DNA from 3 places in the Fodinicola acaciae genome. Region 1 is predicted to be linked to each of the others. Evidence: riboswitches for the same ligand, from Rfam matches in the RefSeq annotation. Region 1 holds a riboswitch; each other region holds the start of a gene.
The links. A riboswitch is a leader RNA that binds a small molecule or an ion and turns the genes downstream of it on or off. The one in region 1 is predicted to bind ZMP and ZTP.
Positions count from the first base shown of each region.

Region 2: another riboswitch for ZMP and ZTP. It lies ahead of folP (dihydropteroate synthase); the one in region 1 lies ahead of GNX95_RS06575 (cyclodeaminase/cyclohydrolase family protein).
Region 3: another riboswitch for ZMP and ZTP. It lies ahead of GNX95_RS07245 (serine hydroxymethyltransferase); the one in region 1 lies ahead of GNX95_RS06575 (cyclodeaminase/cyclohydrolase family protein).

Region 1 is NZ_WOTN01000001.1:1,389,542-1,394,312, reverse strand. Features, by position in the region: gene GNX95_RS06585 (pyridoxamine 5'-phosphate oxidase family protein) at 1-189, shown strand, start outside; gene GNX95_RS06580 (bifunctional 5,10-methylenetetrahydrofolate dehydrogenase/5,10-methenyltetrahydrofolate cyclohydrolase) at 186-959, opposite strand; gene GNX95_RS06575 (cyclodeaminase/cyclohydrolase family protein) at 956-1,504, opposite strand; ZMP/ZTP riboswitch at 1,531-1,618, opposite strand; gene GNX95_RS06570 (peptidylprolyl isomerase) at 1,624-2,304, opposite strand; gene GNX95_RS06565 (TetR/AcrR family transcriptional regulator) at 2,363-2,965, opposite strand; gene GNX95_RS06560 (SDR family NAD(P)-dependent oxidoreductase) at 3,068-3,805, shown strand; gene GNX95_RS42415 (hypothetical protein) at 4,041-4,466, opposite strand; gene GNX95_RS06550 (SgcJ/EcaC family oxidoreductase) at 4,463-4,771, opposite strand, start outside.
Region 2 is NZ_WOTN01000002.1:519,719-524,489, reverse strand. Features, by position in the region: gene GNX95_RS17755 (M14 family zinc carboxypeptidase) at 1-2,187, opposite strand, end outside; gene GNX95_RS17750 (hypothetical protein) at 2,283-2,747, shown strand; ZMP/ZTP riboswitch at 2,762-2,856, shown strand; gene folP (dihydropteroate synthase) at 2,926-3,774, shown strand; gene GNX95_RS17740 (DNA-directed RNA polymerase subunit beta') at 3,771-4,771, opposite strand, start outside.
Region 3 is NZ_WOTN01000001.1:1,537,300-1,542,070, forward strand. Features, by position in the region: gene GNX95_RS07225 (GAF domain-containing protein) at 1-592, shown strand, start outside; gene GNX95_RS07230 (dihydrofolate reductase family protein) at 570-1,130, opposite strand; gene infA (translation initiation factor IF-1) at 1,172-1,396, opposite strand; gene GNX95_RS07240 (GNAT family N-acetyltransferase) at 1,410-2,153, opposite strand; gene GNX95_RS07245 (serine hydroxymethyltransferase) at 2,383-3,648, opposite strand; ZMP/ZTP riboswitch at 3,672-3,779, opposite strand; gene GNX95_RS07250 (hypothetical protein) at 3,826-4,425, shown strand; gene GNX95_RS07255 (alpha-mannosidase) at 4,491-4,771, opposite strand, start outside.

The DNA of each region.
Region 1 (4,771 bases):
GACCACGACCTGCTCCAGCGCGTGGCCGACACGTACGAGGCGAAATACGGCTCGGAATGGCATTTCGAGGTCGAGGACGGCAGGTTCCGCGGTGACGCGCCGACGCCGGCACTCGTGTTCGAAGTCCGGCCGAAGGTGGCTTTCGGCTTCGGCAAAGGCGAATACAGTCAGACACGCTGGCGGTTCTAAAGACCGAACGCGGTGTGATGCAACAGTACGGCCGTGGTCACCGGACCGACTCCGCCCGGCACCGGGGAAAGTCCGGCGACCCGGCCGGCGACAGCAGGGTGGACATCGCCGACCAGGCCGCCGTCGTCGGTCGTGTTCGTACCGACATCGATGACGATGGTGTCCGGCCGAACGTGCTCCGGCCGGAGCAATCCCGGCCGGCCGGCGGCGACCACCAGGATGTCGGCCGCGAGCGTGACCGCGGCGAGGTCCTTCGTACGCGAATGCGCGACGGTCACGGTGGCGTCGCGGTCCAGCAACAGATGAGCCAGCGGTTTCCCGACGACGGTCGAGCGGCCGACGACGACAGCCTGGCGGCCGGCGATCTCGACGCCGTGATGATCGAGCAGCCGTACGACCGCTTCTGCCGTGGCTGGTGGGAAAGCCGGCAGTCCGCAGGCGAGCCGGCCGAGGCTGACCGGATTCGCGCCGTCGACATCGCGCTCGGGGTCGATCGCCGCCGCGACCTCGGCCGCCGGCCGGTCACCTGGCACCGGCGTCTGCAGGATGACGCCGTCGGCGTCCAATGTGGACAGTGCGGACAGGTCGCGGACGATCTCGCACTGGATTCCGACTTTCGTCGCGGCCATTGACAACGACCGCACATACCAGGCGCTGGACGGGTCATCGGTCACGGTGACGATCGCCAGCCGCACCTTGCGTGTCGCCGCACGGTCGGCCGTACGCGCGCGCAGCTCAGCCGCGAGTTCCTTGCCAGACAACGAGATCATGACGAGATCGCCGCTCGTACGGCCGCCGTCAACCGATCGACGTGCGCCAACAGATCGTCCACATCGGACACCCCCGGCGGCAGCTCACCGCGCGCGTTCACCTCGACGTTGACCCGAGACGTGCCGGCGGCGGCACGTACGGCCTCACCGGCCGCCGCGATGTCGGTGATGACGTTTTTGTTGACGACCGGCAAAACCTCGTCGGCCAGCGTCAACAGTCGGCGGCACAGCGCCAGAACCTCCAGCGGAGGGATCATGGCGCCGGCGAGCGCCTTCGCCAACGGCTCCGACCGCTGGTCCTTCGGCAGCTTGTACGCCTCAGCCACCGCACCGAAAGCGGCGATGTCGTCCTCGGCCAACCGTACTGCCGCGGCGATGAGCTGGTCGGCATCGGCGGCGAGGCGTGGAGCGTCGCTGTAGCGCGCCACCATCGCCAGCAGTGCGGCCGCCTGCGCGGCGTGCAGGCCCGCGCTGGCGCCGCCGCCAGGTGCCGGCGCGCGGCTGGCCAGCCGGGTCAGGAACTCGTCAATTGTCAGATTCCGCAAGGAAAACTCCGATCAGCCGTCGCTGACCTCGGAGCCCAGGCGGTCGACACCGATGCCTATCTGGTGCGGTCGCTCCCCGGTGGTGACCCACCCTCGCCAGTCGCGGCCGCACCGTCACCCTACCGGCTGGAGATCTGCACGTGCAGAAACTCGGTGAAGGCGTACGGATAGCCGTCGCCTTCGCTGTTCTGGTCGTCCTGGCCGGCCGCGACGATCTTCTGCAGCACGTCCATGCCGCCGGTCACCTTCGCGAACGGCGTGTAGTTCGGCCGCAGCGTGGTGTCCTTCCAGGTGAAGAAAAACTGGCTGCCGTTGGTGTTCGGGCCGGCGTTGGCCATCGCCACCGTGCCGGCCGGATAGGTCGCGCCGGCCAGGTTCTCGTCCGGGAACTGGTATCCGGGGCCGCCGCTGCCGGTGCCGGTCGGGTCGCCGCACTGCAGCACGTAGATCCGCGCCACGGTCAGCCGGTGGCAGTGCGTCCAGTCGTAGTAGGCGCGCTCGGCGAGATAGCGGAAGGAGTACGTCGTGCACGGCGCCTTGTCGGTCAGCGCCTGGATGGTGATGATGCCGCGGTTGGTGATCAGTCGTGCCACGTACGGCCTGGCCGCCGCCTTCGGGTCGAAGGTGGGGATGCCCTTGAACTTGTCCTTCGGCTTGACCGCGGTGTACGCGCACGCCTCCGCGGCACTTTTGGCCTGCGGCTTGGCATCCGCGTCAACGGTCCGCGGCTCGGCGGAAGCCGCGCCGGACAACAACAGGACCAGAGCGGCGACGGTCAGGGTGATCACACTGCGGCGCATCGCATCGACCTCCGAAACGGTACATGGGGTGCGCCAGCCTACGACACCGGATCGCCGGTCAGCCGACCAACGCGTCCCATGCGGCCATCGCGCCGTCGACGACCTTCGAGAGGGTCGCCGCGTCGGACCCGTCGCGCGACCGGATCGACAGTCCATGTTGGACGGTCGCGTAGAACTCGGCGATCGCGGCGATGTCCGCGTGCGCCGGAAGGTCGCCGTCGGCAACCCCCTGCTTCAGTCGCTGCGACAGCATGTCGACAAATTCTCGCCGCGCGTCGGCGAGAAAGTCGCGTACGGCTTCGTTCTCCGGATTGGACACAGTGGCGGCCAGTACGACCATGCAACCAGGTGGTGTGGCCGGATTGGCATAGATCTCGACGTTGTCTCGCAGCATCGTCTCGACCGCCTCGCGTGCGGTCTTCGCGCGCTTGAACGCGCGCTCGCTGGTGCCGCCCTCGACCTTCCCGTAGAGCTCGACGGCCTCCCGGAACAGCGCCTCCTTGCAGCTGAACGCCGCGTACAGGCTCGGGGAGTTGATCCCCATCGCGGCGGTCAGGTCGCTGATCGACGTGCCTTCGTAGCCGCGGGCCCAGAAAACCTCCATTGCCGCGCGCAGCGCCGCGTCGCGGTCGAACGTACGCGGCCGTCCACGGGTCGCCATCGCACCTCCATTTTGTATCGATCACCACAATAACCTTGCGATCGCTGGTTGGGCACTGGTACGGCTACTTATGTATCGACCGACACAGAAATGGAGGACGGCATGAGCCTGACCGGTAAGGTGGCGTTGGTGACCGGTGGCAGCCGGGGGATCGGCGCGGCCATCGCCAGGCGGCTGGCCAGCGACGGCGCGGACGTGGCGATCACGTACGAGCGTGCCGAGGACCGCGCCAAGGAGCTCGTCGCCGGCATCGAGGCGACCGGCCGGCGCGCGGTGGCCGTACGCGCGGACAGCGCCGACGCGGCCGACGTGGTGGCGTCGGTCGAGCGTACGGTGTCCGAGCTCGGCCGGCTGGACATCCTGGTCAACAACGCCGGCATCTTCCCGAGCGGCCCGCTTGAGGACCTGACCGTCGAGGAGATCGACCGGACCCTCGCCATCCACGTACGCGCCGTGCTGGTCGCCGCACAGGCCGCCTCACCGCACTTGCCGCAAGGCGGCCGCATCGTCAGCATCGGGAGCAACCTGGCCGACTACGTGCCGCACGCCGGCATCGCGCTCTACTCGGCCAGCAAGTCGGCGCTCAACGGGCTGACCAAGGGGTTGGCGCGCGACCTCGGACCGCGCGGCATCACCGTGAACGTCGTGCACCCGGGGCCGACCGACAGCGACATGAACCCGGCCGACGGCGAGCACGCGGAACCGCAGCGTGCGTTGATCGCGCTCGGCCACTTCGGCACGACCGACGACATCGCCGCGGCCGTGTCCTACCTCGCCGGTGAGGGCGGCCGGCAGGTGACCGGTACGTCCCTCACCGTCGACGGCGGCCTGAACGCCTAGGGACCGATAAGGACCTGTAACGCTAAATGTCCGCCTTGCGGTGTTCATGGTTGGCGCGAAGGCCGATTTGCTAGCGCTGGACGCAAGAAAAACGGCTTTCACTCCACCTGACCGCCGCTCGCTGTGACTGGTGTGACTGTTGAGGCGAGCAATGCTGTTCCTCGACTGCAACGGCGTCCAACTATCGGGCACCAAGCCAAGAACGCAAGCTACCCCAGCCCTTGGAATAGATCATCTAGGCGTAGCGAGCGGCGAAGTCGTCGACCGATTTCCGCACCATCGCTGGATAACCGATGAAGAACCGGTTGGCCAGCGGTACGGCCCAGCGGCCGCGCGGCGCCACGTTGAACACTCGGTACGTGACGCGCGTGCCAGGTGGCTCGGCGGTCAGCGCGTACTCGCCGCGATACCACCAGTGGCCCTGCAGGCCGATGGTGTTGGTGCGGCGGTCGATGTCGACGTAGAGCAGGTGTTGACCACCGGCGTACACGTCGAACCGGTCCGGACCGCCGGAGACCGTCCAGCCGACGCGTGTCTCGTCGCCGGCCAGATATGGCGCGGTCGCCGGCGTCACCGGGCCGGCCTCCATGTGCAGGATCAGCGGCACGAGGTCGTCGATCGGCCGCGGCACGTACGCCGAGGCCGCGAACAGCGGCTTCACGCCGTCTTCCGGGTGTTCTGGAAGCTGGCGACCCGCCATTGGTCACCGTTTTTCACGAACACGGTCGTCTGGACGGAGTCCTGTCCAGGTGCTGGTGCGGCGTCGCCACTCGCGACGGCGCCCGCGGTGATCAGGATGGCGACGTCCGGCCGGACGAAGCGGACCGATGCCGGCGCCGACGCGGAGCCGGCGATCCGGCTGCCTTTCAGTGGACCGTCGAAGAGCCACCGGTGCGTGTCGACGATCGCCTGCCGGCCTTTCAGGTGTGTGCCGTTGAAGACGACGTAGTCGGCGTCCTCGGTGAA
Region 2 (4,771 bases), on a different contig from region 1:
GAAGAGCAGCTTGGCGCTGCCGTCGGAAAACGCGCGGAAGTTCGGGTCGATCGCGAAAACCGTGACCCGGCCGGTGCCGACCGGCTCGCTGATCTCGGCCGCGGTGCCGCCGAGCTCTTCGGCGCCTTCCTGATAGCCGGAGACATACCAGTCGGCGGAGTTCGCCGGCGGATAGCTGGCCACCACGGTCGCCGGGTTGGCCGCGGTCATCACCGGATCGCCGTTGTACATCACCCAGTCGGTCGCGCCGACACCGGCGGTCAGCGGCGAGTTCGGCGTGCGTACGCGGAAAAGCGTGCCCGGCGCGGTGCCTTTCGGGTCGCGCAGGACCGCGGTGGACAGGCCGAGGCTCGCCGCGAGTTGTGCGCCGCCTTCCCAGCCGACGTAGTGGCCGCCGGCGTTGGTCCAGTCGGCCAACGCTTTCTTCCCGGTGTCACCGAGCAGAGTTTTCACTGTCTTCGCGTCGATGTCCGGCACGATCAGGGCGTCGAGGTTGGACAGCACGGACGGGCTGACCTGACTCGGGCTGAGAACCGTCGAGGGGATCTTCCAATCCTTGTCCAGCCGCCAGCGCAGCCAGCCGGCGCTCTCCGACGGCCGGAACGGACTGGAGGTGTAGGAAAGGATGCCGATCCGCGGCAGGCCGGATGGCAGCCGCAGCTTGGGCACCGTCACCGGCGAGACCGGCGACGCGCCTTTCACCAGCTGGCCGGAACGGCCACCGTCCACATTGGACAACAGGGCCATGCTCCAGCCGGAGACGTCGTAAAAGTACGGGAAAGGCACGTAGGTGTTCTCGTTGAGCATCGCCTGGATCCAGTGCTTTTCCTGCTGGTCCATCGGGATCCAGTACGTCCCGGCCGGCATGGTGGTCGCCGCCGGTGCCCGGCCGTACGCGGTGAAGTCCTTGACATACAACGGTTTCGGCAGCCGATAGACGCGAACACCGGCCTGCTGGAGGCGCTTGACCACGACCAGCGTGTCGCGCTTCTTCGCCGGATTGTCGGTGCGCAGGAAATAGCCGCAGACCTTGATGTCCGGCACCGGCAGCTGCACGGTGTGGCCCGGGTTGTAGACCTTGTTCGGCTGCAGCGCGCACTCCTGGCCCTGTTTTCGCGCCTGCACATAGCCGTCGTGCCAGCCGGTCAGGATCGCCTTTCGCTGGCTCGCGCCGGCGAACAGCGACGCCATGCCGGAGGTGTAGTGTTTTTCGGTCTGCAGCGGATAACTGGCCTGCTGGCCGACCTCGAAGGTCATCCCGGCGGCGCCGAACTGCGTGGTCGGCACGCTGTCGCCGTAACCCTGATAGAAAAGGTCATAGCCGGACTGGTAGGTCTCGAAGGCGAACTGCTTGGCCGTGAAAGCGGCGGCGTTGGCGGAGCCGTACACGTTGTTGATCCACTGCACCGACGCGTCCGAGGTCTCGTGGTAGGTCGGATCGGTGTTCGGCGGGAAGAAATAACCGTCGCCACCCATGCCGTGCTCGTCGATGTAGAGCTGCGGCGGGTATTTCGCCAGCAGGTCGAGCTTGCCCTGGGTTTCCGGCTGCGTACGGGCGAACCAGTCGCGGTTCATGTCGAAGGCGTAGGCGTTCTGCCGGGTGTTGGCGGCCCGACCGTCCGGGTTCTGCGACGGGATCAGGCCGACGACGGCGTTGTCCAGGATGCGGCTCGCGACGCAGTCGGTGCGGTCGGTCAGCTCGTACGCGATCCGGTCCACCGCGTCGCCGCCGGCCGGCTCGTTGCCGTGCACGTTGGCCGACAGCCAGAGGATCGCCGGCATCCGCGCCTGGATGGCCGTGGCGACCGCCGGCGGCAGGTCGGGCCGGCGCAGCAGCTCGGCGTCGTGGCTCAGCTGGCGCAGCGCGGCCGGCGAGAGATTCTTCTTGCGTGACACCAAAGCGTACGTGAGCCGCCGGCCGGTCGCGGTGGTCGCGAAGGTGCCGGTGACCAACTGGTCGCTGGCCCGGTCGACAGCGGCCAGATACTGGTTGAGCTGGTCGCCGGTGGCCTGCCGACTGCCGAGATCGAACCCGAGCACCTGTTTGGCCGTCGGGATCTTCCCGGCGAACACCGGCGTCGTCGACACCGTGTCGCACGTCGCCGCCGCAGCCGGTCGCGCCGCGGCCAGTCCCCCGCCGATCACCAGTGCCGCCGCGGTCGCGGCCACCCATCCGAGTTTTCGCACGCCAAGGCTCCGTTTCCCCAAGACAGCCTCAACATAAAGGCAAAGCACCGGAATGCCGCCGGCGCCGACCTCTATCGGACACTAATCTGCAGGTCGTGACCTACTTTCCGAGCCTGTCCAAGGTGCCGCCCAAACGCGCGCACACGCTGACCGAGCCGCGGCCAGTGCAACTGCACCTGGGTTGGGGGCTGCTGATGCTGTGCTGGCTGTGCATGCTCGCGCTGTCGGTCTATTCGCTGTTCCACGACCCGAAAACCAGCGGTTCGACCGTCTTCTGGGTGGTCTTCTGGGCTCTCGCGGTGTCCGCGATCATCCTCCGCGGCTGGTGGGGTGGCCCGCGGCCGTGGGTCTACATGAAGCTGCTCGCGCAGATCCTCGGACCGCTGTTCCTGATCGGTGGCGTCATCTTAGCGGGGATGGCCGTCGTGAGTTTCGGCGTCCAGCCACAGATGGCCGTCTATCTCCTGCCGACCCTGGTCTGCGGTGGCTCGCTGCTGGCGGCCGGCATCCTGCTGTCGACCCGGCCGGTACGCGCCTTCTACGAGCAGCCGTCCGGCTGAGCGTTGGTAAGGTGTTGCCGAGTCGTAACTGGCGTGTCGAGATGGATGTGACCATCGGGGAGCGGCTCCATCCCTCGGGATGTTCGTGCCGTACGCCTGGGCCTCTGGAATGGCTCTGGGAGGCGCGGCTGTGGTGCATCCGGATTCGTCGCTGCTAGGTGGTTTCGAGCGGCCCCAGCTGGTCGGGGTCGTCAATATCACCACCGACTCGTTTTCCGACGGCGGCAGATTCCTCGCCGCGCGGGACGCGTTGGCACATGCGCGGCGGCTGCGCGCCGACGGCGCGGACATCATCGAGCTCGGCCCGGCGGCCAGTCACCCCGATGCGCGGCAGCTGACCGCCGAGCAGGAGATCCGGCGCCTGGCCGATGTCCTCGACGAGTTGGTCGCCGCCGGCATCCCGGTGTCGGTCGACTCCTTCCGGCCACAGACCCAGCGTTTCGCCAGCGAGCACGGCGCCGCGTACCTCAACGACATCCAGGGCTTTCCCGATCCGGGCCGATACCGGGAGCTGGCCAAGCTCAGCTGCCAGCTGATCGTGATGCATTCGGTGCAGCGCAGCGGACCGGCCACCCGGGTCCTGACCGCCGCCGAGACGGTGTGGACCGGCATCGAACGGTTTTTCCACGAGCGGTTGACCGCGCTGCAGGCGGCCGGTGTCGACCGGGACCGGCTGGTCATCGATCCGGGGCTCGGCTATTTCCTTGGCCGGACTCCCGAGCCGTCGATGCTGGCGCTCAACCAGCTGAGTGCGCTCAAGTCACGGTTCGGGGTGCCGGTCCTGGTCTCGCCGTCGCGCAAGTCGTTCCTGCGTACGGTCACCGGCCGCGATCTCGACCAGATCGGCCCCGCCACCCTGGCGGCGGAGCTGTATGCCGCCTGCCACGGTGTCGGCTTCATCCGCACTCACGATGTCGCCGCCATTCGCGACGCGCTCACCGTCTTCCAGGCACTGGACGCCGTACGACGGGAACCGGCCGCCTCCCGGGAGGGAGACGGCCGGTTTCCGGCTAGCGCGGACTCCTAGCGGTTGTAGCCGCCGTAGTCGTAGTCGTCCAGCGGCACCGCCTGGCCACTGCCCTGTCCAAAGACCGAGTAGTCGCCGCTGTCGGTGTACGGGGACATCGAGTAGACCGAGGCACGCGCCTCCTCGGTCGGCTCGACCCGGATGTTGCGGTAACGGGAGATGCCCGTACCGGCCGGGATGAGCTTACCGATGATGACGTTCTCCTTCAGGCCCAGCAGCGAGTCACTGCGCGCCGCGATGGCGGCGTCGGTGAGCACCCTGGTGGTCTCCTGGAAGGAGGCCGCGGACAGCCACGAGTCGGTGGCCAGCGACGCCTTGGTGATGCCCATCAGGGACGGACGGCCGGAGGCCGGCTCGCCACCCTCGGCCACCACGCGACGGTTCTCCGCCTCGAACGAGGCACGCTCGATCGGCGCGCCGGGCAGGAAGTCGGTGGAACCCGAGTCGATGATGATGACCCGCTTGAGCATCTGCCGGACGATGACCTCGATGTGCTTGTCGTGGATCTGCACACCCTGCGACCGGTAGACCTCCTGGACCTCGCGGACCAGGTGCAGCTGCACCTGACGCGGGCCGAGGATCCGCAGCACCTCGTGCGGGTCGACGGCACCCTCGGTGAGCTTCTCGCCGACCTCGACGTGATCGCCGTCGGTGACCCGCAGCCGGGACCGGCGGGAGATCTTGTCATACGCGACCTCGTCGCTGCCGTCGTCCGGCACGATGACGATCTTGCGCGCCTTCTCGGTCTCCTCGATCCGGATCCGGCCGGCCGCCTCGGCGATCGGCGCCTTGCCCTTGGGCACCCGAGCCTCGAAGAGCTCGGTGACCCGCGGCAGACCCAGGGTGATGTCGTCGCCGGCCACACCACCGGTGTGGAACGTACGCATCGTCAGCTGCGTGCCGGGCTCACCGATCGACTGCGCGGCGATGATGCCGACCGCCTCGCCGACCTCCACCGGGATGCCGGTGGCCAGCGACCGGCCGTAGCAGACCGCGC
Region 3 (4,771 bases), 150 kb from region 1:
GGTCGACGCGGTCGCAAGGCTCGCGCAGGCACAACTGCGCGACGACCACCTGCTCGACCTCGAACGCCTCCGCGTGGTCGCCGCGCCGACGCTGACCCGCGTCGACGGACCGGCGTTGGTCACCGACCCGCACGGCTGGGTCGCCGCGGCCGCCGGCCTGCCGCCGGTCGATCGCGTCATGCTGCCGGAGCCGGCCGCCGAAGGCGCCGGCTGGCTGCCGGCCTTCGGTTCCTGCCAGCTCGAGGCACTGCCGGGCGGCTGGCTGATCCGGCCGGCGACGACCGGATCCGCCCCGGCGACCACGGCTGTCATCGACGTGGCCAACCCGCGCTACGCGACGCTGACGGTCAGCGGCGAGAGCGGCAGCTGGACGCACCGGCTTTCCCATCGGCACGCGGAAATCCTGCGCATCCTGGCCGTGCACCGCGACGGCCGCAGCGCGTCGGAGCTGTCCAGCGACCTGTTCGGCGACCCGTCCCGCACGGTGACCGTACGCGCCGAGATGTCACGGCTGCGCCGGCACCTCGGCGGCGTGCTCAGCCACCGGCCCTACCGGTTTGCCGAACATGTCACCGTCGACCTGCGTCGCTGACCGCATAGCGCAGCGCGACCACGCCACCGGAAAACCGCCGTTCGTCCAGCAGCTCGAGATCCAGCCGTACGCCGCCGGGGAAGAACGGCTTGCCACCGCCGACCACCACCGGCGACTTGATCAGGTGCAGCTCGTCGACCAGGCCGATCGCCTGCGCGGCGAGCTCCGGACCGGCGATCGCGATGTCGCGCCCGGACTCCTCTTTCAGCCGGCGTACGCCGTCGAGATCGAAGTCGCGCTCGATCCGCGTACGCGCGCTGGACGGCTCGGCGAGCGTACGCGAGTAGACGATCTTGTCGGTGGCCCGCCACAACCGCGCCCACTCGCCCTGGACCGCCGGCAGCGAACCCGCCGTCTCCCAGTAGACCATCGTCTCGTACATCCGCCGGCCGTAGAGGTAGGTGCCGATCGGCGCCGCCAGCTCGTTGACGTACGTATGCACGTCCTCGTCCGACGGCGCACCCCAGCCGAAGGCACCTTTTTCGTCCTCGACATAGCCGTCGAGCGACATCAGCATCGAATAGATCAGTTTCGCCATGGCAGTTACCATGCCGTGAGCCGCACCGATGCGTCCACAGGTCAGGATCGATAGCGGAAGATGATCCGGCCACGGGTCAGGTCGTACGGGCTCAGCTCGACCAGCACGCGGTCCTGCAGCATGATCTTGATGTAGTTCCTGCGCACCCGGCCGCTCAGATGCGCGAGCACCTGGTGTCCGTTTTCCAGCTCCACCTTGAAAACGGCGTTACGCAGGCATTCGACGACGGTCCCCTCGACGTCGATGCCGTCCTTGGTTTTCGGCATTTCTCTCCAGTCCTCAGCGGTGTACGAGCTCGAGGTTGCTGCCGGCCCGCCGCGCGCCGATCCCCTCGAACAGTGCGAGCGCCGCATGGTTGGCGGCGTTGATGTCGGCCGACGCCGTCTGAATTCCGTTGCGGTGCAACGAATCGAGCGCATGTGCCAGCATGGCGCGGGCGATGCCGCGACGACGGTATGCGGCGAGCACCGCGATCAGGCCGACGCGCGGCCGGCGGGTCAACGGCGCGACCCGCACCAGGCCGACGTCGCGACCGGCCAGCGTCGCCACCGCGTACGCCGACACGTCGTGCAGCGGCGACAGCACCTCGGCCGGCATCTCCTGCCAGCCGACGGCGGCGTCGACCTCCTCGCGGATCGCGCGATAGAGCGCGTGCACCGGCCGCTCTCGCGCCGCGCCGATCGTCAGATCCGGCGGTCGTACGGCCACGTCCAGGCCGGTCAGCCGCGGATCGGTCGCCAGCACGTATTCCCATTCCCGGCGCCGCGCCACGAAACCGGCGCGTTCCCAGCCGCAGGTCAGGTCGACATCGTCCTCGTCGACCACGGTGTAGAGCGGCCGGGGCAGCTCGGCCAGCAGCACAGCCGCGAGCTGGTCGAAAACCGCGGGGTGCCAGGCATCGACGCTGACGAACACGCGACCGTCCGGACGCCGTGAGACATCGCCGCGACCGACGACCAGGTCGTCTTCCAAGGCGTGCCACTGCCGCGCGGACACGCGGTTGACCACGAGTGTGGAGTCCATTGTTTTCACCTTCCGGAGTGCCGTGCGGCGCTCCGGCGACAACTAGGCCCCTAGGTCAGTCGCCGACCGTGACGAGGCGGGAGAGCACCCACTGATCAACGTTCACGGGTCTCACCTCCTCAGGCGATGTCACGGTCCGGAGCAGACCGTACCAGCCGGATGCCGGCCGGCGTAACGATTATCCGGGCAGGCGGCCGGCATCCTCATCGGCCGCCTGCCCGGATCTGAATCATGCGACCGGGACGCCCGGAGCCGGATATCCGTCCATCAGCGCCTTCACCTCGGCGCGTACCTTCGCGATGGTGTCCTCGTCGCCGGCCTTCTCGGCGGCGACCACGCGGTCGATCCACTCGGCGACGGTGGCCATCTCCGAGGCCGGCAGGCCGCGCGAGGTCAGCGACGGCGTGCCGATCCGGATGCCGGAGGGGTCGAAGGGCTTACGCGGGTCGAACGGCACGGTGTTGTAGTTGACCACGATGCCAGCCCGGTCCAGCGCCTTCGCGGCCGGCTTGCCGGGGATGTCCTTGCTGGTCAGGTCGATCAGCAGCAGGTGGTTGTCGGTGCCGCCGGAGACCAGGTCGAAGCCGCGCTTGGCCAGCTCCTCGCCGAGCGCCTTGGCATTGGTGACGATCTGCCGCGCGTACGCCTTGAAGTCATCGGTGGCCGCCTCCTTCAGCGCCACCGCGATCGCCGCGGTCGTGTGGTTGTGCGGACCACCCTGCAGGCCGGGGAACACCGCGCGGTCGATCGCCTTCGCGTGCTCCTCCTTGGTCATCAGCATCGCGCCACGCGGACCACGCAGCGTCTTGTGGGTCGTCGTCGACACGACGTCGGCGTGCGGGAACGGCGACGGATGCGCACCGCCGGCGATCAGGCCGGCGATGTGGGCCACGTCGGCCAGCAGCACCGCGCCGACCTCGCGCGCGATCTCACCGAAAGCCGCGAAGTCGATGGTGCGCGGGATCGCCGTGCCACCGCAGATGATCAGCTTCGGCCGCTCTGTCCTGGCCAGGTCGCGGACCTCGTCCATGTCGATCCGGCCGGTGTCCTTGCGTACGCCGTAATGCGCCGCCTTGAACCACTTGCCGGTCGCCGACACGCTCCAGCCGTGCGTCAGGTGACCGCCGGCCGGCAGTCCCATGCCGAGCACGGTGTCCCCCGGCTGCAGGAAGGCCAGGTAGACGGCCAGGTTGGCGGGCGAGCCGGAGTAGGGCTGCACGTTGGCATGGTCGGCACCGAACAACGCTTTCGCGCGGTCGGCGGCCAGCGTCTCGATCGGGTCGATGTTCTGCTGGCCCTCGTAGTAACGCTTGCCGGCGTAGCCTTCCGAATACTTGTTGGTGAGTACGGTCCCGGTCGCCTCCAACACGGCGGCGGACACGTAGTTTTCCGACGGGATCATCCGCAGCGTGTCGGCCTGCAACTGCTCCTCGGCCGCGATCAGCGCGGCGAGCTCTGGGTCCTCGGCGGACAGTGCGGGATGGTGTTGGGTCATCGGCTCTCCTGGCGGCTCGGGCTGCGGTGTGCCCAGGCGCGCGACACTCCGGTTGGCTCCCGGATCGCTCCGGGCTGTGCCGCTCCCTCGTGGTCGTTTCCACGTCCCGTACGCCAGTCGCGGCACCGCCCACCCTACCGACTCGCTCGGCTGGCGCAGCAGCCCTACCCTGCCTCCGTGACCGCCGATTTGCAGACGCTCGACCGATTCACGGTGCGTACGCGATACACGTTCAAAGCGACGCAGCTCGACTTTTACATACGCGGTCAGCGGGAGCCGGTGGCTCGGATCGTCAAGCGGGTCACGTCCAACCTCCGCGACCTGGCCGAGATCCGGGTCGGTCGCGGACTCCAGGAGATCGCCGGCTATGCGAGCTTCGGCGGCCACAAGGTCTTCGGACCGCGTTACGGCCTGCTGGGCACCATCGAGTCGCACTTCCGCAACTTCACGTACAGTCCGTGGACGATCGAGCAGAACGACGCTCCGCTGCTGGTCTCACGTGCCGTCGGCGTCAGCTCGATCCGTTACGTGTTTCCGTTCATCCTGGTGCCGGACGGTGTCGTCATGCCGTTCCAGATGGTCTTCAGCAAGCAAGGCAGCCGCGCGGTGAGCGTACGCATCCGCCGCCACACCGGCCTGCGCGCACGCTTCAGCGTCGAGGTCAACGACCCCGCGATCGACCGCCGCCTCGTCATCGCCGCCACGTACGCCATCTGTGGCAGCGACTCCGCCGACATCCGCGAGATCTTCCACGACACCGTCAACCCGCTCCGCTGACACGACGCCGAGGGTGACGTTTCGAGGTGTTCTGACGACCGTCGAAACGTCACCCTCGGGAGGGTCTAGCGAGCCGGTTTGAGGCGTACGGTCACGATCTGGAACGGCCGCAGCGGCACGCGCAGCTCGCCGTCGACCGTCTCGGCGGACTCGAGCGGCCGCTCCAGGAGGTCGACCACACCGGCGGACGCGAGGTCGAAGCCGGCACGTACGGACGCGGTCGTACGTGCGCCGTGTGCCTCGTAGAGCCGCACGACGACATCGCCGGACCGGTCCTCGGCCAGCTTGACCGCCTCGACGATCACACCTGAGCCGGACACGTCGACCAGCGGCTCGGTCGGAGCGC